DNA from 3 places in the Mangrovibacter sp. MFB070 genome. Region 1 is predicted to be linked to each of the others. Evidence: predicted binding sites of a transcription regulator. Region 1 holds the regulator's gene; each other region holds the start of a gene.
What was found. The regulator PurR, encoded in region 1, represses purine synthesis genes. The targets are predictions, from matches to a motif close to CANGCAAACGTTTGCNTG.
Positions count from the first base shown of each region.

Region 2: a site for PurR is predicted at 5,650-5,667, ahead of DT73_RS23725 (nucleoside-specific channel-forming protein Tsx). Genes of this name have one in related genera too.
Region 3: a site for PurR is predicted at 8,029-8,046, ahead of pyrC (dihydroorotase). Genes of this name have one in related genera too.

Region 1 covers NZ_JJMI01000022.1:522,499-532,851, reverse strand. The annotation lists gene DT73_RS11770 (C40 family peptidase) at 1-78, shown strand, start outside; gene sodB (superoxide dismutase [Fe]) at 201-782, shown strand; gene DT73_RS11760 (MFS transporter) at 847-2,013, opposite strand; gene DT73_RS27075 (YnhF family membrane protein) at 2,285-2,374, opposite strand; gene purR (HTH-type transcriptional repressor PurR) at 2,667-3,692, shown strand; gene punR (DNA-binding transcriptional activator PunR) at 3,689-4,618, opposite strand; gene punC (purine nucleoside transporter PunC) at 4,726-5,916, shown strand; gene cfa (cyclopropane fatty acyl phospholipid synthase) at 6,193-7,341, shown strand; gene DT73_RS11730 (riboflavin synthase) at 7,457-8,113, opposite strand; gene mdtK (MdtK family multidrug efflux MATE transporter) at 8,342-9,715, shown strand; tRNA gene DT73_RS11720 (tRNA-Val) at 9,866-9,942, shown strand; tRNA gene DT73_RS11715 (tRNA-Val) at 9,956-10,032, shown strand.
Region 2 covers NZ_JJMI01000053.1:124,718-135,070, reverse strand. The annotation lists gene tgt (tRNA guanosine(34) transglycosylase Tgt) at 47-1,174, shown strand; gene yajC (preprotein translocase subunit YajC) at 1,197-1,529, shown strand; gene secD (protein translocase subunit SecD) at 1,557-3,404, shown strand; gene secF (protein translocase subunit SecF) at 3,415-4,386, shown strand; gene DT73_RS23725 (nucleoside-specific channel-forming protein Tsx) at 4,660-5,517, opposite strand; gene DT73_RS23720 (DUF3251 domain-containing protein) at 5,885-6,454, opposite strand; gene nrdR (transcriptional regulator NrdR) at 6,605-7,054, shown strand; gene ribD (bifunctional diaminohydroxyphosphoribosylaminopyrimidine deaminase/5-amino-6-(5-phosphoribosylamino)uracil reductase RibD) at 7,058-8,170, shown strand; gene ribE (6,7-dimethyl-8-ribityllumazine synthase) at 8,311-8,781, shown strand; gene nusB (transcription antitermination factor NusB) at 8,804-9,223, shown strand; gene thiL (thiamine-phosphate kinase) at 9,323-10,300, shown strand; gene pgpA (phosphatidylglycerophosphatase A) at 10,278-10,353, shown strand, end outside.
Region 3 covers NZ_JJMI01000022.1:285,501-295,853, reverse strand. The annotation lists gene flgB (flagellar basal body rod protein FlgB) at 1-140, opposite strand, end outside; gene flgA (flagellar basal body P-ring formation chaperone FlgA) at 295-957, shown strand; gene flgM (flagellar biosynthesis anti-sigma factor FlgM) at 1,052-1,342, shown strand; gene flgN (flagella biosynthesis chaperone FlgN) at 1,350-1,778, shown strand; gene murJ (murein biosynthesis integral membrane protein MurJ) at 1,826-3,361, opposite strand; partial or broken gene DT73_RS10640 (Gfo/Idh/MocA family protein) at 3,647-4,573, opposite strand; gene DT73_RS10635 (DUF480 domain-containing protein) at 4,573-5,211, opposite strand; gene rimJ (ribosomal protein S5-alanine N-acetyltransferase) at 5,223-5,807, opposite strand; gene mdtH (multidrug efflux MFS transporter MdtH) at 6,064-7,272, shown strand; gene DT73_RS10620 (lipoprotein) at 7,413-7,970, shown strand; gene pyrC (dihydroorotase) at 8,111-9,154, shown strand; gene dinI (DNA damage-inducible protein I) at 9,223-9,468, shown strand; gene bssS (biofilm formation regulator BssS) at 9,738-9,992, shown strand; gene solA (N-methyl-L-tryptophan oxidase) at 10,145-10,353, shown strand, end outside.

The DNA of each region.
Region 1 (10,353 bases):
ACCTCCCTGAGTGAAGATTACTGGCAGCGCCACTATGTAGGTGCACGCCGGGTAATGACACCAAAAACCCTGCGATAAAACCTTGCCTGCCCTTGTTTTGGCAGGCAATGCTTTCTTTTTATTCTAGTTTTATATTGGTAATATAAAACCTTATAAAATGTGTTATTTTTGTTAAGTACACAATAACAAGGAGTGAAGCAATGTCATTTGAATTACCTGCATTACCGTATGCAAAAGATGCGCTTGAACCGCACATTTCTGTGGAAACACTGGAATACCATTACGGTAAACATCATCAAACTTACGTGACCAACCTGAACAACCTGGTTAAAGGTACCCCTTTTGAGGGCAAATCCCTTGAAGAGATCATCTGCTCTTCTGAAGGTGGTGTGTTCAATAACGCAGCACAGGTTTGGAACCACACATTCTACTGGAACTGCCTGGCACCTAACGCCGGTGGCGAACCGACTGGTGCAATCGCTGATGCCATCAATGCTGCTTTCGGTAGCTTTGCTGACTTTAAAGCGAAATTTAACGATGCCGCAGCTAAGAACTTTGGTTCTGGCTGGACCTGGCTGGTTAAACAAGCAGATGGCAGCCTGGCTATCGTTTCCACTTCTAATGCCGGCACTCCGCTGACTGCAGGCGCGACACCATTACTGACTGTTGATGTGTGGGAACACGCCTATTACATTGACTACCGTAATTCTCGCCCTAACTACCTGGAGCACTTCTGGGCTCTGGTAAACTGGGAGTTTGTTGCGAAGAACCTCGCTGCGTAATCGTACTAACAGTAAAAAGCGAAGCCTGTGCTTCGCTTTTTTTGGGGCGGGGAAAAGAATGACTTCAGTCAGTTGTTTCACAAACACGGTTATCCGCCTGGCGGTTAATCAATACCAGTAGCAACCCTGTTGCGGCAACTATAGCCCCCATAACGGGTACAGTACTGTAACCCAGGCCCGCAGTTATTACCCCACCACCAGCTGCTGCCCCCAGCGCATTCCCCAGGTTAAAAGCACCAATATTAACTGATGAGGCAAGACCCGGCGCTTCACTGGCAACACGCATTACTCGCATCTGTAAAGGCGGAACGACGCCAAAGGTTGCCGCCCCCCAAACGATCATCATCAATGCGGCTCCGGCATGGCTTTTACCCACCAGCGGCACCAGTGCCATACTGGCAATCAGCAGCACCAGGAAACCAACCAGCGTGCCAGTAACCGATTTATCCGCTAACCGCCCGCCCCAGTAGTTCCCAATAGAAAAACCAACACCGACCAGCACCAGCATGGCAGTGACAAACCCAGGTGTTGCGCCTGTAATGGTTTCCAGTACCGGGGCAATATAGGTGTACAGCGTGAACATCGCACCGGCACCCAATACCGTTGTAAGCAGTGCCGCCAGTACCTGCGGCCGGGCAAGAACCTTCAACTCCTTCGCCACATCCGGCCTGTGGCCTTTGATACTTGCCGGAATAGTCATAAACAAACTGAACATAGCTACCAGCCCCAGCGCACCGATCCCCAGGAAAGCCATACGCCAGCCAATATACTGCCCAAGCCAGGTTGCCGCGGGCACCCCACCAATATTGGCAATTGTCAGCCCCATAAACATTGTTGCAACAGCGCTGGCCTGCTTATTCGCGGGGACGACACTGGCAGCCACCACAGCCCCAAGTCCAAAAAATGCTCCATGGTTCAGGCTGGTTATCACACGGGCAAACATCAACATGCCATAATCCGGAGCCACAGCAGAAAGCACATTACCCAAAGTAAAAATACTCATCAGAAAAACCAGGGCGTTTCGCCGTGAATAACGAGATAACAACAAGGTCATCAGTGGAGCCCCAACCATTACCCCAACGGCATAGGCGCTAATCAGCATGCCGGCAGCGGGAATCGACACATGAACCCCTTCAGCAATAACCGGCAACAGCCCCATAGGTGAAAACTCAGTGGTACCAATCCCAAAGGCCCCTATCGCCAGGGCAAGTAATGGCAAATTGACTTTCATCACTACCTCAATTTTTAGCCTGCGCAAAAAAGCGCGGGCAAAGACAAAAAAGATGAAAACATGATGTCAGTCACACTTCACTTTGAAAAGTGGCAATAGTGATAATAGAGTTTTGCTAAATGGTAAAGAATCAGTGTGGCAGTAAAGAAAATAGCAGGAAGGGAGAAAGGACAACAGCCAGGCGACAGTGTATTAGCAGGCCCTTAGACAGGCACCAAAACTAACAACGCCATCACCTGAGCGATGCTAACTGCGTGAAGCAGTACAGGCCTTAATGCAGGATGGCAATCAGCGCCGTTGCAACAATCAGACCTAAGGTAATAACAGTCGTAGTCAGTGAATATCTCAATTCAGTTGGCATGATTAATTCCTTATTCCCTGTAAAAAGTGGGTGTAGATCATTTTTACACAGTTTGGCCGTAAAATCCTTAAAGATTTAGTTTGATATGTGCTTTAGCACTTCCACTTTTACTCAATATAAGACAAAATCGCACGCTGACTTATTACGTACCGGCCACTATCCCCTCCTTTTCGTTTAATGTCGCAATCCCGGCATGCTGGCAACCCAATTCGTTGCTTACAGGGGTAAGCCCAGGCAAACGTTTAACCAATTAGTTTTCAGGAGTTTAGGATATGGTCTGGAGTGACATCGAATGGCAACTATAAAAGACGTCGCGAAACGCGCAAACGTTTCCACTACAACCGTATCACACGTTATTAACAAAACGCGTTTTGTTGCGGAAGACACCCGTAATGCGGTGTGGGCAGCAATCAAAGAGCTGCATTATTCACCCAGCGCGGTAGCCCGCAGCCTGAAGGTGAACCACACAAAATCAATTGGCCTGCTTTCTACCAGCAGTGAAGCTCCCTATTTCGCTGAGATTATTGAAGCGGTGGAGAACAGCTGTTTCGCCAAAGGCTACACTCTGATTCTCGGCAATGCGCACAATAACTTTGAAAAGCAGCGTGCCTACCTGTCCATGATGGCGCAAAAGCGTGTCGATGGCCTGTTAGTTATGTGTTCAGAATACCCCCAGGAACTGCTTTCTATGCTGGAAGAGTACCGCCACATTCCGATGGTGGTTATGGACTGGGGTGAAGCACGGGCAGATTTTACCGACTCGGTCATTGATAACGCCTTCGAAGGCGGTTACATGGCTGGCCGGTATTTGGTCGAACGCGGGCACCGGGAAATTGGCGTGATATCAGGCCAACTGGAACGTAACACAGGTTCAGGGCGGCTTTCCGGCTTCATGAAAGCAATGAACGAAGCCGGTATCAATGTCCCTGAGTCATGGATTGTTCACGGCGATTTCGAACCTGAATCCGGCTACAACGCCATGCAGCAAATTCTTACCTGCCCGCAGCGGCCTACAGCTGTGTTTTGTGGCGGAGATATTATGGCGATGGGTGCTATTTGCGCGGCAGACGAAATGGGGCTGCGTGTGCCACAGGATATCTCGATTATTGGGTACGATAACGTGCGCAACGCGCGTTACTTTACCCCGGCACTGACCACCGTTCACCAGCCCAAAGATTCTCTCGGCGAAACGGCATTTAATATGCTGCTCGACAGAATTATCAATAAGCGCGAGGAGTCTCAGACAATTGAGGTTCATCCCCGCCTGATTGAACGCCGTTCAGTGGCCGATGGCCCGTTCAGAGATTATCGCCGTTAATCACCTTGCGGGAGCTGGCCTGGCTCCCGCAACCACTCACTGTTCAGTGTGCTGCTGTCGCCCAGGTAATCCAGTACCCACTGTAAAGCCGGTGAGGCATCACTTTGCCGCCATGTCAGGCAACAAGCCGAGTCCGGGTAAGGGTTTTCAAGTTGCACGCTGACCCATTCCCCGCGGTCAATAAACGGCTGCGCCATATGTGCCGGAACCATGCCGATACCGATGCTGTCACTCAGGCAGGCGAAACCACACTGCCAGTCTGGTACCACTATCCGGCGCTGATTACTGAGTTGCCAGGTTATCCTTTTCGGTAGTTCACGCGATGTATCTTCCAGAACCAGAGACGGCCACTGGCGAAGTATGTCATCACCAATTGCACCGTTTATCTGCGCAAGCGGATGCGATGCCGCAACCACACAGCACCATGCCAGGCTACCCATATCACGAAAGCCGTAACGCCCACCAACAGGCACAGCCTGGGTCGCGCCAATTGCCAGTTCTACCCGGCCATCAGCCAGTGCATCCCACACACCATTGAACACTTCCGGCCGCACATGCAATTCCACATCCTGGAAATGGTGATAAAAATCTTGTACCAACTGACGGGTTCTTGCCGGGCGAACGATGGTGTCAACCGCAATCGCCAGTGAACCACGCCAGCCATTCGCTATTTGCTGGCACTGCAGGCGCGTTTCATGCATTTTTTTGATAACACTGCGGCCCTCCTGCAAAAAACAGCGCCCGGCGGGGGTCAGTTCTACATCTTTATGGCGGCGTTCAAACAGCTCGACCGACAGCCAGGATTCCAGTTGCCGCACCGTATAACTGATTGCCGAAGGGACACGGTGCAACTCCTGTGCCGCACCAGTAAAACTGCCATTACGAGCCACGGCATCCACCACTTCAAGCGCATATTCTGACCACATAACCTGCCTGCAAAATTTTTGAAAGGAACATCCAAATTTTAGCGTTTCACAACGGCGGATGCACTTTTTACACTCACGCCACGAATTTTGTTATATCAGGATTGACCATGAGCGCCTCTCGCCTCTTTATTACCTGGCTTGCCGGACTTAGCATGCTGGGCTTTTTAGCAACCGATATGTACCTGCCTGCATTTAGTGCCATTCAGGTTTCACTGGGGGCTCCCCCGTCGGCCATCAGCGCCAGTTTGAGTGTGTTTCTCGCCGGTTTTGCTCTGGCTCAATTAATTTGGGGCCCGCTTTCTGACCATTTTGGCCGCCGCCCTGTTCTGTTAAGCGGGCTGGTGATTTTTGCACTGAGTTGTGCCGGGATTTTTTTCGTCACTTCGCCAACCGCATTTCTGGTATTGCGGTTTATTCAGGCGGTTGGGGTGTGTTGCGCAACAGTAAGTTGGCAGGCGCTGGTTACTGACCGTTTCTCCGGGCAGCAGGCGAATCGTGTTTTTGCCACTATCATGCCTCTGGTTGCGCTTTCCCCGGCACTGGCTCCTCTTGCCGGTAGCTGGGTACTGCGCCATTTTGACTGGCAGGCGATATTCGCCTGCCTGCTGCTCATCACACTTTTGCTGATTTTACCCCTCTGGCATTACACCAGTGCACAACGCCCACAACGTACAGCGCATTCTCAACCCACCCTTTATTCCTCTTTGCTGCGCCATAAAGGGTATTGTGGGAATGTCATTATTTATGCAGCCTGCTCAGCCAGCTTTTTCGCCTGGCTCACGGGTTCCCCCTTTATTCTTCACCAAATGGGTTATGAGCCTGAAGCAATTGGACTGAGTTACGTACCACAAACTCTGGCTTTTTTGCTGGGCGGTTTTGGTTGCCGTAGTGCACTGAAAAAGTGGCAAGGGCAGCAAATGCTACCCTGGTTGTTGGGGATATTTGCTGTGAGTGTGTCCGCTGTTTTTGGTGTCTCGCTGACCACATCCCCTTCTTTGACCAGCCTGCTGGCACCCTTCTGCCTGATGGCGCTGGCAAATGGTGCAATTTACCCTATTGTCGTTGCACAGGCTCTGCAGCCGTTTTCCCAGGCTGCCGGGCGGGCCGCTGCATTACAAAACGCCCTTCAGTTAGGCTTGTGTTTCCTGGCAAGCCTGCTGGTTTCCATGATGGTATCCACACCCCTGATAGCCACCACCAGCATTATGTTAAGCACACTGGTTCTGGTTTGGGTAGGTTACCAGTTACAGGCAATCGCCATTGCCAAAAACCCTCATCCCGCCGGGTCCTCACGTTAGCGATAATGTCATTTTTTTGTAATTAGCTTGCTAACAATTTTCTATTGAATCACATTTTTACGCGGCATATACTGATATGAGGCTCGGGATACCGGGCCTGCAATCATTTTTCGGGGGCTCTGACTCCCGCTTTCAGATGGCCTGTCGTCAGGCGACCACCTGCTTTTATACCGTGTCCGGTTCCGGGCTTATGTTTTTGCTGTGAGACAATTCACAATGTCAAATTAGCGACTACGCTTTTTTAGTGTCTGCTCACAGTCAGGTGATGGAGAAACTATGAGTTCATCGTGTATAGAAGAAGCCGCGATAAAAGATAATGAATGGTTCCGCATTGTCAGTGAGTTGCTGTCACGTGCGGGTGTCGCGATAAATGGTAATAGTCCTGCGGACATCCAGGTCAAAAATCCTGATTTCTTTAAACGCATACTGCAGCAAGGTTCTTTGGGGCTGGGTGAAAGTTATATGGACGGCTGGTGGGATTGCGACCGTCTTGATCTGTTTTTCACCAAAGTCCTCAGAAATGGTCTGGAAAACCAGGTACCCCATCATTTTAAAGATACTTTGCGTGTTCTGTCCGCTCGTCTGTTTAATCTGCAAAACCGTAAACGTGCCTGGATTGTTGGTAAAGAGCATTACGACCTGGGTAATGACCTCTTCACCCGAATGCTCGATCCTTTTATGCAGTATTCCTGTGGCTACTGGAAAAAAGCCACTGACCTGGAAACTGCACAGCAGGATAAACTGAGAATGATCTGTGAAAAACTGCAGCTCAAGCCGGGAATGACCTTGCTGGATATAGGTTGTGGCTGGGGTGGGCTTGCAGCATTTGCAGCGAAAAATTACGGTGTGTCGGTGTACGGTGTAACAATTTCTGCTGAGCAGCAAAAACTGGCACAGGCGCGTTGTGAAGGGCTGGATGTCACAATATTGCTGCAAGACTACCGTGACCTGACGATGCAATTTGATCGTATTGTTTCTGTAGGTATGTTTGAGCATGTCGGGCCTAAAAATTATGCCACCTACTTTGCTGTAGCTAACCGGTGTCTTAAGCCTGAAGGGATCTTCCTGCTGCATACTATTGGATCCAACAGAACAGACAACAATGTCGACCCATGGATAGATAAATACATTTTCCCCAATGGTTGTCTGCCTTCAGTGAAGCATATCGCTCAGGCCAGTGAACCTTATTTTGTTATGGAAGACTGGCATAATTTTGGTTCAGATTACGATAAAACACTGATGGCCTGGTACCAGCGCTTCCAGGAATACTGGCCCGAAATAGCCGATAACTATTCGGATCGGTTTAAACGGATGTTCACCTATTACCTGAACGCCTGTGCAGGTGCGTTTCGTGCACGAGATATTCAATTGTGGCAGGTTGTCTTCAGCCGCGGCATTGAAAATGGCCTGCGTGTTCCGCGCTGAATAAATGCCCGATATGTTAAAAAACCACCAGCAGGTGGTTTTTTAATTTGAACGCGGAGTATTCGCTTATACCCGGCTCAACCAACGCGTTAAAACGTGAGCCGGGATACCTGACTCAGTCCTGCTTTTCGGCCAAAACCTGGCTCAGGCTGGCAGCACTTGCGTCCCGGCTTGCCAATACGCGCTCCACAGTATCAACAATCGCCTGCGTTTGCGGGTCGATTTCAATATTAACCCGTTGCCCCAGTTTACGCGTACCCAGCGTAGTACGGTGCAATGTTTCCGGAATTAAATGTACGCAAAAACGGGTGGCAGTAACTTCGCCTACTGTCAGGCTGATGCCATCGATACCGATGTAACCTTTATGCAGGATGTACTTCATCAGGGAGGCATCCTGAATTTTAAACCAAATCTGGCGGTTATTTTCAGAGGTGATAATTTTCGCCACCTCAGCAGTAGTCATAATATGGCCAGACATTAAGTGGCCACCAATTTCATCGCTGAATTTTGCCGCACGCTCAACATTGACCAGCGAGCCTGGTGTAACGTCACCAAGATTGGTGATACGCAGTGTCTCTTTCATTAAATCAAAACTGACGCGATTGGCGTCTATTCCTGTTACTGTCAGGCAACAACCGTTATGTGCGACTGAAGCCCCTTCTTCCAGGCCCGGTAGCATTGAGTCTGGCAGTTCCACAACATGTGTACGAAAGTTTTCTTTTTCATCGATAGCCACTACGGTGGCTGTTCCCTGCACAATACCCGTAAACATATTCTCTCCCGCAGCGGTTTCACCCCGCCTGAATTTTACAAAATAAGAAGCACAATAACAGGTGGCCCTGGTGCATGCCAGCTAACCATTAACGGCACTATTTTTTTTCACTGGCGTAATAGTAAACTCCCGCTACAATAGTCTGGCGATTTCCTCAGTCTTATCCCCCTGCTGCCAGGTGAGGCGGCATTTAATTCTTTCCTGGAACAAAAAGATATAGGTGTACTCGTGCAGAAGTATCTAACAGAAGCGCGTCAGTTATTAGCACTGGCTATTCCGGTTATTCTTGCGCAAATCGCCCAAACAGCAATGGGCTTTGTGGATACCGTAATGGCCGGGGGTTACAGTGCCACGGATATGGCAGCCGTTGCGATAGGGACTTCAATCTGGTTCCCCGCAATTCTGTTTGGTCATGGTCTGTTACTGGCGCTGACGCCGGTCGTTGCGCAACTTAATGGTTCTGGTCGCCGTGAAAAAGTGGCGCTCCAGGTTCGCCAGGGGTTCTGGTTGGCTGGCATTGTTTCCGTGTTGATAATGGCCGTGTTGTGGAACGCAGGCTATATCATCCATGCCATGAAAGATATCGACCCGGCAATGGCGGATAAATCCGTGGGTTATTTGCGCGCATTGCTCTGGGGCGCCCCTGGCTATCTCTTCTTCCAGGTCGTGCGTAACCAGTGTGAAGGGCTGGCAAAAACTAAACCCGGGATGGTGATGGGGTTTATTGGTCTGCTGGTCAACATACCGGTTAACTATTTGTTCATTTATGGTCATTTCGGTTTCCCTGAACTGGGCGGTGTGGGTTGTGGTATCGCCACCGCGATGGTGTTCTGGGTCATGTTCGGTTGCATGTTGTGGTGGTCGCATCGCGCACGCAGCCTGCGCGATATTTATGCGGTAGAGATTTCCGGCGGCCCGGACTGGAAGCTAATATGGCGTCTGGTGCAACTCGGTCTGCCTATCGCACTGGCATTGTTCTTCGAAGTGACACTCTTTGCCGTGGTAGCTTTGCTGGTTGCACCGCTGGGTATTGTTGATGTTGCAGGCCACCAGATTGCCCTGAACTTTAGTTCACTGATGTTTGTATTACCCATGTCTCTTGGGGCTGCTGTCACGATTCGGGTCGGTTTTCGTCTTGGGGAAGGATCCACGCCCGCGGCTAAAATTTCCGCATTGTCCGGGCTGCTGCTTGGCGTTTGTATGGCAGCTGTTACCGCGGTGTTTACCGTCACTTTCCGGTATCACATTGCCACGCTGTATAATGAAAACCCCGCAGTTGTGGCGCTGGCAGCACACCTTATGTTGCTGGCAGCGGTATACCAGATTTCAGACTCAATACAGGTTATTGGTAGCGGGATACTACGCGGTTACAAAGATACCCGCTCCATCTTCTACATTACTTTTATTGCCTACTGGGTTATTGGCCTGCCTTCGGGCTACCTGTTGGCACTCACGGATGTTATCGTTGCACCGATGGGGCCCGCAGGCTTCTGGACCGGGTTCATCCTTGGGTTAACTTCCGCCGCCATATTAATGATGATACGGATGCGCTTCCTGCAAAAACAACCTGCTGAACGCATCCTGCGCCGGGCAGCTCACTAATCAAACAGCCGCCATATACTGGTGGCTGTTTTTGCATCGTTCTGCACACTTGTCCAGCAATTGCGTGAATGGCAAAAGAAAATTGTTATTTTTCTCTTGTCACCAAACGGCACTGCCGTTAATATGCGTCCCGCTGTAAGGCACTGTGATGCGTTCATAGCTCAGTTGGTTAGAGCACCACCTTGACATGGTGGGGGTCGTTGGTTCGAGTCCAATTGAACGCACCATTCTTACTTTTGTGCGTCCGTAGCTCAGTTGGTTAGAGCACCACCTTGACATGGTGGGGGTCGGTGGTTCGAGTCCACTCGGACGCACCATTCAAGTGTTTCTCTTCGCCAGTTCCGTATTATCTCCCGTTTGAATTTACCCTTTCAGTCACACATGTTCTCTGTGTGCTTCGTGCTTTTGCCGGCAGGGAACAAGGCATTTTTTGTTAAAAGAAGTAAGAAATACCCATTTCAGGCAAGTAAATGTATAAAACAGCTATTTTGAATACTTTTTCTGCCAGCCATCTATTAAGTAACGCTTCAGCCCTTTTGTTGTGCACCTTTCAGCTCACGCGCCCTTTTCTTCTCATAGCGCATAAAACAAAACTAACCTGATGATAACAAATCATTGTGACTGTGCCTGAATTCCTT
Region 2 (10,353 bases), on a different contig from region 1:
CTGTGGTTGATTAACCATCAGACTGTTTCTCTGATGCGGAGGATATGTGAAATTTGAATTAAAAAACACCGATGGCCGTGCCCGCCGCGGTAAATTGGTGTTCGAACGTGGGGTAGTGGAAACCCCTGCATTTATGCCTGTTGGCACTTATGGCACGGTAAAAGGTATGACACCGGAAGAAGTCGAAGCCACTGGTGCACAAATTATTTTGGGCAATACCTTTCACCTGTGGCTGCGTCCTGGCCAGGAAATTATGAAACTGCATGGCGATTTACATGACTTCATGCAGTGGAAAGGCCCGATCCTGACAGATTCCGGTGGTTTCCAGGTATTCAGCCTCGGCGACATTCGCAAGATAACTGAAGACGGTGTGCATTTCCGTAATCCGATCAACGGCGATCCGATTTTCCTCGATCCAGAAAAATCAATGGAAATTCAGTATGATCTCGGTTCTGATATCGTGATGATCTTTGATGAATGTACGCCTTACCCGGCCGACTGGGATTATGCGAAACGCTCCATGGAAATGTCACTGCGCTGGGCGAAGCGTAGCCGCGACCGTTTTGATTCCCTCGGGAACAAAAACGCGTTATTTGGCATCATTCAGGGCAGTGTTTACGAAGATTTACGAGATATCTCCGTTAAAGGACTGGTAGAGATAGGTTTTGATGGCTACGCTGTCGGCGGCCTGGCAGTGGGTGAGCCAAAAGCAGATATGCACCGTATTCTGGAACATGTTTGCCCACAAATTCCTGCGGATAAACCTCGCTACCTGATGGGTGTCGGGAAACCGGAAGATCTGGTGGAAGGCGTTCGTCGCGGTATTGATATGTTCGACTGTGTCATGCCGACACGTAATGCGCGTAATGGCCACTTGTTTGTGACCAATGGTGTGGTGAAAATCCGCAATGCGAAGTACAAGAGTGATACTGGTCCGCTGGATGAAGAGTGTGATTGCTACACCTGTCGCAATTATTCACGCGCGTACTTGCATCATCTTGATCGTTGCAACGAAATACTGGGTGCTCGTCTCAATACAATTCATAACCTGCGCTACTATCAGCGTTTAATGGCTGGTTTACGGCAGGCTATTGAAGAGGGTAAATTAGAGCACTTCGTTGTGGATTTTTACCAACGTCAGGGTAAGCCCGTTCCACCTTTGAATGTTGATTAATTAAATAAATGAGGGATTTTTAATGAGCTTTTTTATTTCTGATGCGGTAGCGGCAACTGGTGCGCCTGCTCAGGGCAGCCCGATGTCACTGATTCTGATGCTGGTGGTATTCGGCCTGATTTTCTATTTCATGATTCTGCGCCCACAGCAAAAACGTACTAAAGACCATAAAAAACTGATGGACTCTATCGCGAAAGGCGATGAAGTGCTGACTAATGGCGGGCTGGTAGGTCGTGTAAACAAAGTGGGCGAAAATGGCTATATTTCCATTGCGCTGAACGATACCACTGAAGTTGTTATCAAACGTGACTTTGTCGCAGCTGTCCTGCCGAAAGGCACTATGAAGGCGCTGTAATCTTCTGTTTTCCCAAAGGGAACTGCCGTGTTAAACCGTTATCCTTTGTGGAAGTATATTATGCTGGTCGTCGTACTTATCGTCGGCCTGCTGTATGCGCTTCCCAACCTTTATGGCGAGGATCCGGCTGTTCAGATCACTGGTGCGCGCGGTGCCGCCGCCAGTGAGAAAACGCTGGACCAGGTCCTGTCTGAATTTAAAAAAGATAATATCACCGCGAAATCTGTGGCGTTGGAACAAGGAGCGATTCTTGCCCGCTTTGATTCAACAGATACCCAGTTACGCGCCAGGGAAGCACTGGTAAGTGCATTAGGCGATCAATATGTTGTCGCGCTGAACCTTGCGCCAGCCACACCGCGCTGGCTGTCTGCCATTTCTGCAGAGCCGATGAAACTCGGTCTTGATTTACGTGGTGGCGTACACTTCCTGATGGAAGTGGATATGGATACTGCGCTGGGCAAACTGCAGGAACAGAATATTGATACACTGCGTAGTGATTTGCGTACCAAAAATATTCCTTACTCCAGTGTACGCAAAACCGATAACTACGGGCTCAGTATTACCTTCCCTAACTCATCCGCACGCGATGAAGCCATTTCTTACCTCACACCGCGCCACCGTGACTTAGTGATTTCCAGCCAGGGTGACAACGGGTTACGTGCAGTAATGAGCGATGACCGTCTGCGTGAAGCCCGTGAGTACGCCGTACAGCAGAACATCAACATTCTGCGTAACCGTGTAAACCAACTGGGTGTTGCGGAGCCGCTGGTTCAACGCCAGGGTTCAGACCGCATTGTGGTTGAGTTGCCCGGGATTCAGGATACCGCGCGTGCAAAAGAAATTCTGGGTGCAACAGCAACGCTGGAATTCCGTCTGGTGAATACCAGTGTGGATCAGGCTGCTGCGGCTGCCGGGCGTATACCGGGTGATTCAGAAGTGAAATATACCCGTGAAGGCCAGCCAATTGTGCTGTACAAACGCGTGATTCTGACCGGTGACCATATCACTGACTCCACGTCGAGCATGGACGAATACAACCAACCGCAGGTGAATATTTCACTGGATAGCGCGGGCGGGAGCATTATGTCTAATTTCACAAAAGATAACATTGGCCGCCCAATGGCGACGCTGTTTGTGGAATACAAAGACAGTGGTAAGAAAGATGCAAATGGTCGCGCCATTCTGGTGAAACAGGAAGAAGTTATCAACGTGGCGAATATTCAGTCGCGTTTGGGTAACAGTTTCCGTATTACCGGGATAAGCAACCCAACAGAAGCTCGCCAGCTTTCACTGCTGTTGCGTGCCGGTGCGTTGATTGCGCCAATCCAGATTGTTGAAGAAAGAACCATTGGGCCAACCCTTGGGATGCAAAACATCCAGCAGGGCCTGGAAGCGTGCCTGGCTGGTTTGGCTATTTCCATCATCTTTATGATTTTCTTCTACAAGAAATTCGGCCTGATTGCGACATCTGCTCTGCTGGCTAACCTGGTGTTAGTTGTCGGGATTATGTCTTTGTTGCCTGGCGCGACACTGACAATGCCTGGTATTGCGGGGATCGTGTTAACCCTTGCGGTGGCCGTCGATGCGAACGTTTTGATTAACGAACGTATTAAAGAAGAAATGAGTAACGGTCGTACAATACAACAGTCCATTGATGAAGGTTACAAAGGTGCGTTCAGCTCGATTTTCGATGCGAACATTACCACTCTTATCAAGGTCATTATCCTGTACGCCGTGGGCACCGGGGCAATCAAGGGCTTTGCAATTACCACTGGTATTGGTGTGGCAACGTCAATGTTTACCGCAATTGTCGGTACCCGCGCCATCGTGAACCTGCTGTATGGCGGCAAACGCGTCAAAAAGCTGTCTATCTGAGGAGTGCGTTGTGGCACAGGAATATACTGTTGAACAATTGAACCACGGCCGTAAAGTCTGGGACTTTATGCGCTGGGATTACCTGGCCTTCGGCATCTCTGGTTTGCTGCTGGTTATTTCCCTGGTTGTAATGGGGGTTCGTGGGTTTAACTGGGGTCTGGATTTCACCGGTGGTACGGTGATTGAAATTAACCTCGAAAAACCTGCAGATATGGATCTGATGCGTTCTGCTCTGCAAAAAGCGGGTTTTGTTGACCCGTTATTGCAAAACTTTGGTAGCAGCCGCGACATCATGGTTCGTATGCCGCCAGTGCATAACGCTAATGGCAGCCAGGAACTGGGTAATAAAGTGGTTAGTGTAATTAATGAAACCACTCACCAACAGGCAACGGTAAAACGTATTGAGTTTGTTGGCCCGAGCGTAGGTGCTGATTTGGCGCAGAAAGGCGGTATGGCATTGTTTGCTGCGCTTATCTGTATCCTTATCTACGTGGGTTTCCGTTTTGAATGGCGTCTGGCTGCCGGGGTTGTTCTGGCACTGGCGCACGACGTGGTTATCACCATGGGGGTTCTGTCTCTGTTTCACATTGAGATAGACCTGACTATTGTGGCCTCGTTGATGTCGGTTATCGGTTATTCACTGAACGATAGCATCGTGGTTTCTGACCGTATTCGTGAAAACTTCCGCAAGATCCGCCGCGGTACACCTTACGAAATTTTTAACGTGTCACTGACCCAGACGCTGCACCGTACTTTGATTACGTCCGGTACCACTTTGATGGTTATTTTGATGCTGTATCTCTTTGGCGGCCCGGTGCTGAAAGGCTTCTCGCTGACCATGTTGATTGGTGTCACCATCGGTACGGCATCATCTATTTATGTGGCTTCTGCGCTGGCTCTGAAACTGGGCATGCGTCGTGAGCATATGCTGCAACAGAAAGTTGAGAAAGAAGGGGCGGATCAACCGCGCATTCTGCCTTAACCCTGCTTTGTTGTTGGCTGGTAAAAACCACGGTGGTTAAACACCGTGGTTTTTTTTGCCTGTTACACCAGGGTTGGCAAGGGGAATAACAAACAGCTTACGCTTGATGAGTGCTGGCTACGGGGAATAAATCCTTTGGCACAGTCTGGTGGTAAACAGAACAGCAGGTAAAAGAAATGAAGTGAAGAATAAATGCGAATTAAAGCTCAGGAGGAAAATCTCACCCCATGCCCGCCTGGCAGGCACAGGGTGAGGGGGAATCACATTCTGTTATCAGAAGTTATAACCCACAACCAGGTAATAGCCCCAGCCAGTTGATTTCACGTTGAAATCACCTTTACCGAAGTTCAAGCCTGCACCATCATCCCATTGGCCGCCGTTATGGAAATAACGGGCAACAACAGAATAATGCCAGTGGTCATAGTTCAGTGCCAGAATGTGGCTGGAAGCAATTGAGTTGCTGGTACGGTTAGGTTCATCACCTAAATCGGAACCCCAGTCAAAGTTGGTGAAACCGATATAAGTCAGCTTACCGCCCCACAGGTCAGTAATCGGAACAAAGTATTTCACTTTGAAGCGATAACCATCCCATTCGTTCTCATTCGCTGCCAGGTAGTTCTGCCATTGGTATTTGGCATAAATGTTCAGAGACAGTCCCATTGGCAGGCCGGTATCGATATCGGTACCTAAACCCATATACCAGGTGCTCTGACGACCAGATTTATTCCGGCCCATATCGTAGATGTAGTTATTGGCAAAATACCACTCTTTGAACGGCCCAAAACTCAGGTCGGTTCCGGTTAGCTTATCGATGGAAAAGCGTGGTTCGATTTCCATAAAAAGCGGGGAGCCGTGGTTCCAGATACCCTGAGAAGTGGAGTTGCCACCAAAGAAGCGGGGTAAATCCACATAGCCATAGAAATCAAAGAAGTCTTTTTTGGCAAAAGCTTCATATTCCAGGTATGTGTCATTACGGAGTTGTGGCCCAAAGCGTGTGTGGTAACTGCCCACCACGTTAACACTCTGATGCCACCAGTCTGAGAGGTATTCACCACTGTTGTCTGCAGCCTGTGCAGATACAGTGTAAGAAAGTGCGACAGCTGCGCCTGCCGCTAAAAGTGTTTTTTTCATGTAGTGACCACTGTTTTAGATGTCGCAAATGCATGGGAAGGCAGTTGCTATTGCCAGATATGTTTGTTTTTTAGCACGTCACAATTCTTATTCTGCCTCACAAATATATGTTTAGTTAATATAACTTGCATAAGCGAAATCGATTGCGTTCACGTTTGTGCTAATAAAACAACGAAATTCTATCTGGTTTAATTTTACAGTCCAATACAAAATACTTTTTGCTGAAGCATTCCTGCAATAAGCTTAAATGTTTGCGTTAAAAATGTGACGTGAATCTCATTATTGTCATGAGTGAGCAGTAGCCGAATGGGGAGGTTGCAGCCAGCGGTATCAATCCGCCAGTGGCTGCAAGAGAATATGTGGTGCTCTATTGGGTGGTATCTGGCGTATCCATGCTGGTGTCAGACGGTGACAATCCATGAATACGGATAAAGCCAACATCGCTGAGTTGGGTGTCTGGCAGGTGAATGGCGAGATCAATGTCAACCGGTGCTGACAGCGCGGCAGGTGCCTGAAATTGCAGTGAGTGGGTATTCACTTGCTGGTAATGCTCAAGTGTGCCAGAGAGCTTTCCCCATACCAGATTGCCGTTAAATGCCGGTAAACCTTTATCACCATCCCGGTGAATATGAATATAAACCGTGACACCATTTCCTGTTGGCCCAACACGGGACAGTGTGAAGGTTAATAACCCCAACTGGCTGGTAAGCCGGGCTGGTGTGTTTGCCCCCGGGATTAACCAGGCGCCTTCAGTTGAGCGGGCATTCAGTGCGTTCTGCCAGGCGACATCCCGGGTTTCTGTTTGCAGTGTGCGCATTTCGTGGCTTAACGTTTGTACGTCCTGGTGCACACTGCTGACTTCGGCCTGAGGTGTGCAACCACTTACCATCAATGTGGTGACCAGGATAAATAGCCCTGACTGGTAACAGGTTTTCATAGGAAAATGATCCATAATAACGAGGTTATGTTCAGGGTAGCGGGCGCGTAATGAAAGGCATAGCGCCTTTATCTCAAATCATCCGGGTTTGTCGTCTGAAAACTCCAGGGTAAACTATCCAACTATTGCAACAATCAATCAGGAAGCCTTATGCATTGCCCATTTTGTTCTGCAGTGGATACGAAAGTCATCGACTCGCGTTTGGTGAGTGAAGGCTCATCTGTGCGGCGTAGGCGGCAGTGTCTGGTATGCAATGAACGCTTCACCACCTTTGAGGTGGCGGAGCTGGTTATGCCGCGCGTAGTGAAAAGTGACAATGTGCGTGAGCCCTTCAACGAAGATAAGTTGCGCAGCGGTATGCAAAAAGCGCTGGAAAAACGGCCCGTGAGCTCAGACGACATTGAAATGGCGCTGAATCATATTAAGTCACAACTCCGGGCTACAGGGGAGCGTGAAGTCCCAAGTAAAATGATTGGTAATCTGGTGATGGACCAGTTACGCAAGCTCGATAAAGTCGCTTATATTCGTTTTGCTTCTGTCTACCGCAGCTTTGAAGATATTCGCGAATTTGGCGAAGAGATTGCCCGCTTACAGGATTAAATAATGCACGATGAAGGCTACATGGCCAGGGCGTTAGAGCTGGCGCGCCGTGGTCGTTTTACCACCCATCCTAACCCTAATGTTGGCTGTGTGATTGTGCGAGATGGTGAAATCGTCGGTGAAGGTTTTCACTACCGTGCAGGCGAACCGCATGCCGAAGTACACGCTTTGCGTATGGCAGGGGATAAAGCTCGCGGCGCAACAGCATATGTTACGCTTGAGCCATGCAGCCATTACGGGCGAACCCCACCTTGTTGTGAAGCTCTGGTCGCTGCAGGTGTCAGCCGGGTTGTTACGGCTATGCAAGACCCAAACCCGCAAGTCGCCGGGCGCGGGTTGTATCATTTACAGCAGGCTGGTGTGGATGTCAGCCATGGGTTAATGAATAGCGAAGCTGAAGGTCTTAACCGTGGTTTTTTAAAACGTATGCGTACTGGTTTCCCCTGGATACAGGTGAAACTTGGGGCGTCACTGGACGGGCGCACAGCTATGTCCAGCGGGGAAAGCCAGTGGATTACTTCACCGCAATCACGCCGTGATGTGCAGCGTTTGCGTGCGCAGAGTGCCGCTATTCTTTCCAGCAGCGCGACAGTTCTGGCTGATGACCCTGCGCTGACTGTTCGCTGGCAGGAACTTGGCGCTGATACACAACGTATTTATCCTCAATCGGCTTTGCGCCAGCCTGTTCGGGTGATTATCGACAGCCATAACCGCGTGACTCCGGCTCACCAGCTTATCAGCCAGCCAGGGCAAACCTGGCTTGCCAGAACAACAGCGGATACACAACCATGGCCGGAGGCGGTGGAGCAGTTAGTGTTACCTGAACATAAAGGGCATCTGGATTTAGTCGCTTTGATGATGCAACTGGGCCAGCGCCAAATTAATAGTGTGTGGGTGGAAGCCGGCGCACAACTCTCCGGCGCATTATTACAGGCAGGCCTGGTGGATGAGCTGATTGTCTATATGGCGCCAAAACTGCTGGGCAATGATGCTCGTGGGCTGTGCGCATTACCGGGGCTGACCATGCTGGCCGATGCGCCACAGCTGGTTTTCAGCCAGGTTCGCCAGGTTGGGCCAGACCTCTGCCTGCATTTGGTGCCTGATACCAGTCACTGAGTCAGGAATATGCGCTTTGCCAGAATGCCAGCAAAGAGATGGCATTCAGTGCATAAGGCGCATAAAAGTAAGCAGTGCCTGAAAGATTATGATAAAATCCGCCCCCCTGCGGGGGCCACACAAAACTCGTAAGGAAGAGTATGAACATTATTGAAGCTACCGTTGCTACCCCGGACGCTCGCGTCGCCATCACAATCGCGCGTTTTAACAACTTCATCAACGACAGCCTGCTGGACGGTGCCATCGACGCCCTGAAACGTATTGGTCAGGTAAAAGATGAAAATATCACCGTGGTTTGGGTCCCGGGTGCGTATGAGCTGCCTCTGGCTGCTGGCGCACTGGCGAAAACCGGCCGTTATGACGCGGTTGTTGCTCTGGGTACTGTTATCCGTGGCGGTACTGCCCATTTTGAATATGTTGCAGGTGGTGCAAGCACTGGCTTGTCTCATGTCGCGCAGGATAGCGAAATTCCGGTAGCCTTCGGTGTTCTGACTACCGAAAGTATTGAGCAGGCAATTGAGCGTGCTGGTACGAAAGCCGGTAATAAAGGTGCAGAAGCTGCCCTGACCGCGCTCGAAATGATCAATGTATTGAAAGCCATTAAGGCCTGATTTTTTTAGTAAGGGGAATTCCGTGAAACCTGCTGCTCGTCACCGCGCCCGTGAGTGTGCCGTCCAGGCGCTTTACTCCTGGCAGTTGTCCCAGAACGACATCGCAGATGTTGAATACCAGTTCCTGGCGGAACAGGACGTGAAAGATGTCGACGTCATGTACTTCCGTGAACTGCTGGCCGGGGTGGCGAATAACAGCGCATATCTCGACGAGCTTATGAAGCCTGTATTATCTCGCCAGCTCGAAGAGTTGGGGCAGGTGGAAAAAGCGGTACTGCGTATTGCGTTGTTTGAACTGTCTAAACGTGATGATGTCCCATATAAAGTGGCCATCAATGAAGCGATTGAACTGGCTAAAACGTTTGGTGCAGAAGATAGCCATAAGTTTGTTAACGGTGTTCTCGACAAAGTAGCGCCTCAGGTGCGCCCACACCGGAAATAAGTTTGATACATGGCGTGTTGTCTTGTAAGGCAGCACCAGCATTGTTGTCATTGGCCGGGTTTCCCGGCCTTTGTTTTTTTATCTGTTGAGGCTTTTTGTATGGCTTGCGGTGAATTTTCGTTAATAGACCGCTATTTCAATCGTGTCAGCAGTTCGCGGCGGGATGTGGAAACAGGTATTGGCGATGACTGTGCCTTACTGGTTGTTCCTGAACGCCAGACCCTCGCGATCAGCACTGATACGCTGGTGAGTGGTATTCATTTTCTTCCTGATATGGCGCCTGCCGATATTGCCTGTAAAGCACTGGCGGTAAATATTAGTGACCTTGCGGCAATGGGGGCAGACCCAGCCTGGCTTACCCTGGCATTAACCCTGCCAAATGTAGACGAGAGCTGGCTTGCTGCCTTCAGTGACAGTCTGTTCGAGCAACTCAGTTACTATGATATGCAGTTAATCGGTGGGGACACCACGAAAGGCCCTCTGGCGATGACTCTGGGTATTCATGGCTTTGTTCCTCATGGCAGAGCGTTGAAGCGCAGTGGCGCACGCCCGGGAGACTGGATTTACGTGACCGGTACACCTGGCGACAGCGCTGCCGGGCTGGCAATTCTTCAGAAACGTTTGCAGGTGGAAGATAAGGCTCATGCTGACTGGCTGGTGAGCCGGCATCTGCGCCCTAAACCGAGGATTCTTCACGGCCAGGCGTTACGGGATCTGGCCAGCAGTGCTATCGATCTTTCCGATGGACTGATTTCTGACCTGGGTCACATACTGAAAGCCAGTGGCTGTGGTGCCCGCCTGGAGCTGGATAACCTGCCGCTTTCTGACGCACTCAAAGCCAGCACTTCAATGGAGCAGGCGCAGGAGTGGGCGCTGGCCGGAGGGGAAGATTACGAGCTATGCTTTACGGTGCCGGAAGTTAACCGTGGAGCGCTGGACGTGGCAATTGGTCATTTAGGCATTCCCTGGACTTGTGTAGGGCAAATGACAGTTGCCAGCGACGGGCTGATGCTGATGCAACAAGGAAAGCCGGTACAACTGGAGTTACACGGATATGACCACTTTGCAACCGTCTGAAAAAGCCGCGGCCAAACGTCGCCTTAGGTTATCCAACCCCTGGCATTTGTTGG
Region 3 (10,353 bases), 240 kb from region 1:
CTGGAAAAGTCGATATCACGGGCCTGATAACCCGGGGTATCAGCATTAGCGATATTCCCGGCGAGAACTTCCTGGCGCTGAGCCCGCAGGTTGAGTGCTTCCTGCCCAAAGCGCAGTGCAGCATCCAGTTTATCGAGCATGTTTCCTCCGCGCAGACGATGAGTTATAGCCGACAGCTTAATTCTCCTTGCGCGCGCTTTATCGACGGAATAAACGCAAAATGCTTCGCTATTTGTCGCCTTGAAATACTTTGCTTCCAGGTAGAATCCTTAACATCCCTAACTGGAGGTGCTTATGTTTTCCCGAATACTCAGCACTGTTGCAGTGCTTGTCGCTGCACTACCGCTTACCTGCCTGGCAGGTGAACTTGATTCCCAGATGGATGCTTTTTTTCAACAGCGCCTGGCGGGGGTCAGTGATGACGTGAAGGTGAAAATCAACTCGCCCCAGGCGCAATTACCTCAGTGCGCTAACCCTGAATTCCGCCTGCCAGCAACCGGGCGTTTTTGGGGTAACCTGAGTGTAATGATGCGCTGCGGTAGCCAGCAGCGTTATGTGCTGGTTTCTGTCCAGGCCAGTGGGAACTATGTGGTGGCAAGCCAGGTTTTAGAGCGCGGGGCGCCGGTAACACCGGGGGACGTTGAACTAAAATATGGCCGTCTGGACCTGTTACCTCCGAATACACTGTTTTCTGTAGACGATGCGCTCAATGCCGTTACACTGCGTAATATTGCCGCAGGTCAACCCATCATGCGCACTATGTTGCGTGTTCAGTGGCGGGTAAAAGCCGGTCAAAAAGTACAAGTTATTGCGGCGGGACAAGGGTTTAGCGTGAACAGTGAAGGCAAGGCATTAAACAATGCTGCAGTCACACAAAATGCCCGTGTCAGAATGTCGTCAGGCCAGGTGGTCAGCGGGACTGTCGACAGTGATGGGAATATTCTTATTAATCTATAATCTCTTAAAGATTCTGTTCAGGCTGCCGATAAAAATTAGCAACGAAACGAGATGACAGGTATCGCCCGGCGCGACCACCACAGAGGACACAGATATGAGCATTGAGCGCACATCACCACTAAAACCCGTGAGCACTGTTCAAACACGCGAAAGCAGTGACACAACTTCGGCGAAAGTACGCCTGAACAAAACTGGCTCTGAGACCAGCAGCACTGTCACCCTGAGTGACGCTCAGTCCAAACTGATGCAACCAGGTTCCAGTGATATCAACATGGAACGGGTTGAAGCTATCAAAACTGCCATCAAAAATGGCGAACTGAAAATGGACACCGGTAAAATTGCCGATGCGCTGATTCAGGATGCGAAAAGCTATTTAGAAGAGTAATGCTGCCATGAGCCGCCTGTTAGAACTGATGGATCAAATGACTTCAGTGCTGAATGACCTTAAACGCGTTCTGGACGCGGAACAGGCCCAGCTCTCTGCGGGTTTTGTCAATGGTGTTGCGTTACAGCGCATCACCGAAGAGAAAAGCTCGTTACTCGCAACTCTCGACTACCTGGAACAGTTGCGGCGGATGGAGCAACGCCCCCGTCATGCTGCAGCCAATGATGACCCGGTAGAGTTGCGCTGGCAGACTATCAAGAAAAAAACTCGTTATCTGAACGACCTGAACACCCACAACGGCTGGCTGCTTGAAGGCCAACTGGAGCGAAATAAAGACGCGCTGGAAGTGTTGCGCCCCCATCAGGAGCCCGGCTTGTACGGCTCTGACGGGCAAACGGCCACACCTAACCGCAGCGGTAAAAAATTTAGCGTCTGATTAAGCCCCCTCAACCAGGGGGCTCACGTTCTTAACCCCTTTCCCTGCTACAACGTTCTGCGGGCGAATTCCTTTATCTTAAATCCCAGCACCAACAGAGTGGCAAAGTAAGCCACAACACCGGCTACAACCACTGCCACTAGGCGCAACAGGCGTTCAGGCATACCACCCGAGTGCCATGCTGGCATGACAGACATCACCCCAACCAGCACCACAGCCATAACGACTACCGCGCACACCAGGCGAAACAGAAACAAGCGCCAGCCCGGTTCAGGTGTAAAAATCCCTTTCTTGCGTAATTGCCAGTACAGCAAAGCAGCATTCAGGCAGGCGGCAAGGCCAATAGATAACGACAAACCGGCATGTTTAAGCGGGCCAATAAACGCCAGGTTCATTACCTGAGTCATGATAAGCGTAACCATCGCGATTTTTACCGGCGTTTTAATATCCTGGCGGGAATAAAACCCTGGCGCCAGCACCTTCACCACAATCAGCCCCATCAAACCAACGGAATAAGCAATCAAAGCCCGCTGAGTCATCTGTGCGTCAAACGCCGTAAATTTTCCATACTGGAACAGCGATACCGTGAGAGGTTTAGAGAGCAACCCCAGCGCCACCGCACTGGGCAATGCCAGCAGGAAACACAGGCGCAGGCCCCAGTCCATCAGGCGGTTATATTCTTCATGATTACCACTGGCGAAACTTTTCGACAGCGATGGCAACAGAATCGTCCCCAGCGCCACACCCAGTACGCCAGAAGGGAACTCCATCAGGCGGTCTGCGTAGTACATCCAGGAAACCGAGCCAGAAGCCAGGAAAGACGCAAAAATAGTATTAATGATGAGCGATATCTGGCTGACGGAAACCCCCAGAATAGCAGGCCCCATCTGGCGCAATACCCGAATCGCCCCTTCGTTTTTAAAACTGATACGCGGCAAAACCAGCATGCCGATTTTGCGCAAATGCGGTAATTGATAAAACAACTGCAATACCCCACCCACAGTAACCGCCCAGGCCAGAGCCAGCACGGGTGGGTGGAAATGGGGCGCCGCAAACAGCGCGAAGCCTATCATACTGACATTGAGCAATGTCGGTGCGAACGCCGGAACGGAAAACCGGTTCCAGGTGTTAAGAATGGCCCCCACCAGTGACGCCAGTGAGATAAGCAGAATATAAGGAAAGGTTATCCGCAGCAGTTGCGAAGTCAGTGCGAACTTGTCTGCCGTATCAGCAAACCCTGGCGCGGTGATCATAATCACCCAGGGAGCTGCCAGCATCCCAACAACAGTAACCAACGCCAGCGCCAGTGTGAGCAGGCCCGACACATAGGCAATAAATACCCGCGTTGCTTCCTCACCCTCTTTACTTTTGTATTCAGCAAGAATAGGAACGAAAGCCTGAGAAAAAGCCCCTTCAGCAAAAATGCGCCGCAGCAAATTAGGGAGTTTAAAAGCAACAAAGAAAGCATCTGTCGCCATCCCTGCGCCAAAAACCCGGGCGACGATTGCATCGCGGGCAAACCCGAGAACACGGGAAAACATCGTCATCGAACTGACCGCAGCCAGCGATTTTAACAAGTTCATTACAGTACGGTTTCCACAAAAACAACAACGCCTGCAAAGCAGGCGCCAGACTGATGACAAACCTTATGAGGTTACTGAGCAACTCCAGGGTTACCCACTAACTGGCCGGACATGCCACCACAGAGTCGATACGCAAAATTTTTATTTACTACCAGCATGGCCTGGCTATGTATTGCTTTACTTACCAGTAATCCCCAGCCACCGCAAAGCCACAAGGCCGCCTAGTCTACCTGAGAGGAAACGCAAAAAACCAGCCACAGAGCGTTACAGGACATAACCACCGGGTTATTCACTTATTGCTTCGCGCCACAACTTTTCAACAATACGCTGCGCCAGCACTGCCTGGTCACCGGATGTTTGTGGCGCAGTCTGGTTTTCCACACAGGAAATAAAATGCTGAACACAACCATAAAACCCGCGCTGTTCAAGCGTGGATTGCCAGCCCGGCACAGGTACCGATACCACACCCTGCCCACATTCCTGAGCCCACTCGCGCATTTCTTTAACCCAAAACAAACCGCCATCCGTCACAGCCTGAATAGTTTCAGCCTGGCTGCCTGCCCGGCGGTGCATACTGGTGGTAACCAATGACTGTTGCACAGCGAAATGGTGTTCAGCATACAACATTTCACCGCTCTCATTGGTTTGAATGCGCCCACTGGTTACCCGGCCTTCACCACCAGCCAGCCAAAGCGCGGTATCAACCACATGCAGGTAGTCATCCAGCAATGTGAAATGCAAATCCTGAGGCCCAACACTGTCTGCCCGGTGCTTTTCCATGCGCAGCGAAGCCAGGTTATCTGTAACACGAGACTTGAGGGCCTGGTAATGCGGCGCAAAACGCCGGTTAAAACCGACCATCAGCGCACACTGTTTCTGGCGGGCCAGGGAGACCAGTTTCTCTGCATCACTGAGTGTTGCAGCAAGGGGTTTATCTACGCAGACATGCACCCCTGCCCGGAGGGCTGCACTGACGACATCATAATGGCTGTGGGTTGCGGTATGGACAAACAGGGCATCGCAACCAGCCAGTACATCGGCAAGGCTCGCCGCGCAATGTATTCTCCAGGCTTCACAAACACGCCGGGCTTTCTCCTAGCCTGGCGACCAGGCCCCTGTTATTTGCCACCCTTGCTCATGAGCCAGCACTGGCAACCAGGCTTTCTGAGCTATATTACCAAGCCCGGCAATTCCCACCCGTAATTTGCCCATTATAACCCCGCAGCTTCAAGCCGCGCTTTTAACGCAGCCAGTTCGTCTTCCAGTGCAGCAACACGTTGTACCAGGCTACCCGAGTCCACTTCGCTTTCGCTACCGACGGACACAACTACCGGTTCACTCCCGTCACCAAACAAATGTTGGTAACGATGCTCACGCTTACCGGGTTCACGAGGCAGTTTCACCACCATCGGACCATCGTCACGGCTGACCAGCGCCTCCAGCGTTTGTTCAACTTCCTGCATATCAGCAAAATCATGCATACGCGCTGCACGCATCCGTAATTCACCGGGCGTTTGTGGGCCACGGAGTAACAAGGTTGCCAGCAAAGCTACCTGAGCGCCGGAAAGTTTTAATTGCCCAAACTCTGAATTACAAAAACGCTGCTCATATTTGGTCACCCGGTTCCCAAAGCCACTTTGCGGGCTGACATGATGGCGGCGCACCAGTTCATCCACCACAGACTGAACATCTGCATCACTTAGCGACATCACCGGTTCACGGTTAGTTTTCTGATTACACCCGGTGACAATAGCGTTAAGCGACAATGGATATTGTTCTGGCGTAGTCACTTGCTTTTCCAGCAAGACGCCAATCACGCGAGCTTCCTCTGGGGAAAATTGATGTTTCATGCCCTCTCCTTTTAGCGCCCTGGGGTCCAGTCTTTGGTGGTCAGGGCAGTAAGAACGTGATCCTGCCATTGACCATCGATTAGCAAATAATTTTTGGCGTAGCCTTCTTTTTCAAACCCCAGACGCGCCAGTAAATTACCACTGCGATTATTATGCGGCATGTAATTTGCCATAATCCGGTGAATATTCTGTGTCCGCTGCATATAACGTAACGCGCTGGTCAAAGCCTCGAACATCAATCCCTTGCCCTGCCATTTTTCCCCTAACGAATACCCCAGATAACAGGCATGAAAGGCACCACGCACCACATTGGAAAAATTTGCGACGCCACAGATTTCTTTTTCGTCCGGGTCAAGTAACGCGAAATAATACGCGCCCCCCTGTTTATGCAGCTCATTTATCATGCTTAACCGGGCTTGCCAGCCTGAAGGATAACAATGGCTTTCATCGCGTATGGGCTCCCAGGGCTTCAGGAACACACGGTTTTGCGCATAATACTCTGCTAACCGGAACGCATCTCTGTCATACACCAGCCGTACAACCAGCCGGTCTGTGGTCAGCCTGACCTTAGGTACATTGCTACGATAGCCAAACATCTCCCCACTCCTGTTTCAGGGCTTCCTGTGCCAAAATTCCCTGTCGTTAACCTCACTCGTATACTGATGACGAGTATAGTGCAGAGCATCATAATAAAAAGCGCGTCGTACTGCCTGGAAAGAACCAGGCACTTTTTTGATTTTATTCACAAATGAGAGTTATCGCAGCCAATAAAAATATCTTTGTGGCTCTCTGGGCAAAAACAGAGAAATCAGCGATGATAAGTTTCTTATCTTTCATTCCCCTGGAGGGGAAATGGCGCGCGTCAGGCAGGCAAGGAACCTGGGTAAAGCATTCCTTCTTCTCGACAATATGCTGGTAGTACTTGGCTTCTTTGTCGTTTTTCCACTTATCTCTATTCATTTTGTTGACCGGCTTGGCTGGGCTGCCTTATTGGTTGGCATTGGTCTGGGCCTGCGCCAGCTAATTCAGCAAGGCCTGGGGATCTTTGGCGGCGCTTTTGCGGACCGTTTTGGGGCCAGGCCGATGATTGTAACTGGCATGCTGATGCGTGCGGGCGGTTTTGCCGCCATGGCTGTTGCTCACGACCCCTGGGTTTTGTGGGTATCCTGCCTGCTGTCAGGCCTGGGGGGGACACTATTCGACCCGCCACGCTCGGCGCTGGTGGTAAAACTGATTCGCCCGGCACAACGGGGGCGTTTTTTCTCTATTCTGATGATGCAGGACAGCGCAGGTGCAGTTATCGGTGCCATGCTGGGAAGCTGGTTACTGCAGTATGATTTTCGCCTGGTATGCTGGACCGGCGCCGTACTCTTTATTCTGTGCGCGGGGTGTAATGCGTTTTTGCTGCCCCGTTACAAGCTTTCCACCACCCGGACTCCGTTGCGTGCTGGCATGCAGCGTGTCATGAAGGACCACCGTTTTGTAGCATACGTTCTGACACTTACCGGCTACTACATGTTGGGCGTCCAGGTGATGCTGATGCTGCCAGTGATGGTCAATGATATTGCGGGTACACCTGCGGCAGTAAAATGGATGTACGCCATTGAAGCCTGCCTGTCACTGACACTGTTGTACCCCATCGCCCGCTGGTCTGAGAAACGTTTTCGCCTTGAGCAGCGCCTGATGGCTGGCTTGCTGATCATGAGCCTTAGCCTGTTGCCCGTCGGGCTGGTCACGAATTTGCACCAACTGCTACTCCTTATCTGCCTGTTTTATCTCGGTTCAATTATTGCAGAACCCGCAAGGGAAACCTTAGGTGCATCACTGGCCGACCCACGGGCCCGTGGTAGTTATATGGGGTTCAGCCGGTTGGGGCTGGCTTTTGGCGGCGCACTGGGTTATGCCGGGGGCGGCTGGCTGCTGGATACAGGCAAAGCACTCAATCTTCCAACGTTGCCCTGGCTGGTTCTGGCCTTTATCGGTATCGCCACATTTGCCGGGTTATGGTGGCAATTCAGCCAGGTAGCATCCCGTCAACAGGGAATTGCCCCCAACCCGTAACATTTGTTGTACCGCTTGTCAGTAAAGTGCGGGGCAAGACCTGGTAATACATTTCAGGTTATTCTTCTGGCCTGCCAGAGAAAAATACTTGATGCTGGTTATGTCAGCAAACTGGCTTATGAAGAAAGTCGAGGATATAGATGAATAAAGTGTTCTTAGGTATGGTGGCGCTTTGCGCAAGTTTACTGGTTGCCTGCAACCAACTGACACAGTACACCATCACTGAGCAGGAAATTAACCAGGCTCTGGTGAAGCATGACCAGTACAACAAAACCATCGGTTTACCTGGTGTTGCTGACGCACACATTGTGTTGTCTAACCTGCAAACGCAAATTGGCCGCGAGGAGCCAGGTAAAGTGAAGCTCACCGGTGATGCCGATATCAAACTGACATCCATTTTTGGCAACCAACAAGCGTTAATGAAACTAACGCTGAAAGCAACGCCTTCGTTTAATGCAGAACAAGGTGCCATTTACCTGAAAGACCTTGAAGTCACCGATACCGATGTACAGCCGCAAAAAATGCAAACGGTATTGCAAACCCTTAACCCTTATTTGAATGATTCACTTCGCGCCTGGTTCGAAAAAAATCCGGCGTATGTCCTGAAGGACGATCGCAGTAACGGCGAAAAGCTGGCGAAAAAATACGCCAAAGGTATTGAAGTGAAGCCGGGTGAAATTGTCATTCCCCTGCTGTAATGCAGCTCTTCTGCCCGCCCAACTGGCGGGCAAATAAATTTGTGCAGAAAAAGGTGCAAACGTAAACGTTTCCGCTTATCCTTTGTGCCCGGCTGAAGCCCACGAACACGTGTCTGACTTTTCCAACGCCGGAGCACTTCATGACTACACCCCAGGTATTAACTATCCGCCGCCCAGATGACTGGCACCTCCACTTACGTGATGGCGACATGCTACGCGCTGTTGTGCCTTATACCAGCGCTGTCTACCGCCGTGCGATTGTTATGCCAAACCTGGTGCCACCGGTGACCACGGTAGAAGCGGCGATAGCCTACCGCCAGCGTATTCTCGATGCCGTTCCCGACGACCATCAGTTTGAACCACTGATGACCTGCTACCTGACTGACAGCCTGGATCCCGACGAACTGGAGAAAGGTTTTGTTCAGGGCGTATTCACGGCGGCAAAACTGTATCCTGCCAATGCCACCACCAATTCAAGCCATGGTGTCAGCAGTATTGATGCCATTAATCCGGTGCTGGCCCGCATGGAAAAGATCGGTATGCCGCTGCTGGTGCATGGTGAGGTTACCCACGCCGATATCGATATTTTCGACAGAGAAGCCCGTTTTATTGAAACGGTAATGGAACCGTTGCGCCAACGTTTCCCGGCATTGCGCGTGGTTTTTGAACATATCACCACGAAAGAAGCCGCCCAGTATGTGCGCGAAGGTAATTCATTACTGGCGGCCACCATTACGCCACAACACCTGATGTTCAACCGTAACCACATGTTGGTTGGTGGTGTTCGCCCACATTTCTATTGCCTGCCAATTCTCAAGCGTAATGTGCACCAGGCCGCACTGCGTGAGTTAGTTGCCAGCGGCTGTGACCGGGTGTTTTTAGGCACAGACTCAGCGCCACATGGCAAACACCGTAAAGAAGCCAGCTGCGGCTGTGCCGGTTGCTTTAATGCACCTTCTGCGCTGGCTATTTACGCAACAGTGTTCGAAGAAATGAATGCTATGCAACACTTCGAAGCATTTTGTTCATTCAACGGCCCGCGTTTTTATGGGCTGCCAGTAAACGAAGACACTCTGACACTGGTGCGCCGTGAAGAAGTGATGCCGGAAGAAATTTCACTGGAAAACGATACGCTGGTACCGTTCCTTGCCGGGGAAGTTCTTAACTGGAGTATTAAACCCTGATTAATTAACTTGCCCCCCTCATGATATTACTGTATAAATACACAGTATATTTCACAGGGGGGTTTGTTATGCGTATTGAAATTACTCTGGCGAAAAGCTCGCCACTGCCACCCGGTGCTATCGAAGCACTGACCAATGAATTATCCCGTCGAATTGCAGCGCAGTTTCCTGAACAACCAGGGAATGTATCTGTACGTTATGCCGGAGCCAATCAGCTCTCTGTCTTTGGTGGTGCCAAAGAAGATAAAGATCGTATCAGCGAAATTTTACAAGAAACCTGGGAAAGCGCAGACGACTGGTTCTGCGGCGAATAACCCTGTCCAATTTCCATTTTGGTATTTTTGCCGGGCACGCCGTCCGGCTTTTTTCGTCTTTATCTGAGCTATTATCGGCAGGAATCAGGTTTCTCCGAGATAAATGACGATTAATTGTGCTACAACACTAAATTATTGTAAAAAAAGTTTAGTTCTCAGTTAATCACTCCCATCAAAATTTATTTATTGGTATACTTACCCTTGCTTCACATATAAACATGCATTAAACCTCGAACGTCGTCGCCGTAGTTACGTATAAGGGGGTTATGATGGAAAAAAATAACGATGTGATCCAGACTCATCCCCTCGTAGGGTGGGATATCAGTACCGTAGACAGTTACGATGCGCTAATGCTGCGCTTACACTATCTGACGGCAAATCATCAAGATCCAGAAGAAACTGAAGTTGGTCAGACCTTGTGGCTAACGACAGACGTCGCCCGGCAATTTATTTCCATTCTCGAAGCCGGTATTGCAAAAATTGAATCCAATGATTACCAGGAAAACGATTACCGTAAGCATTAATCGGTTGTTAACTGTAAACAAAAGGCATCCAGTGTGATGCCTTTTTCATATTTCCCGGGTTGTTTGTCACGCGATTGTTAATTACCCTGCTATATATCCACTCTGCCATTATCACCTGTTTTTATCAGGGGTATTAATTTTGGAGACTATTTGTGACCCACTACGATTTCATCGTTGTTGGCAGCGGCTCTGTTGGCTCGGCTGCAGGTTGTTATGCCCGGCTGGCAGGTTTATCGGTGCTAATGATCGACAGTGCCATCCCACCTCATGAACAGGGCAGCCACCATGGAGACACCCGGCTTATTCGCCACGCGTATGGTGAAGGAGAGAAATATGTCCCGCTGGTCTTGCGTGCTCAAGC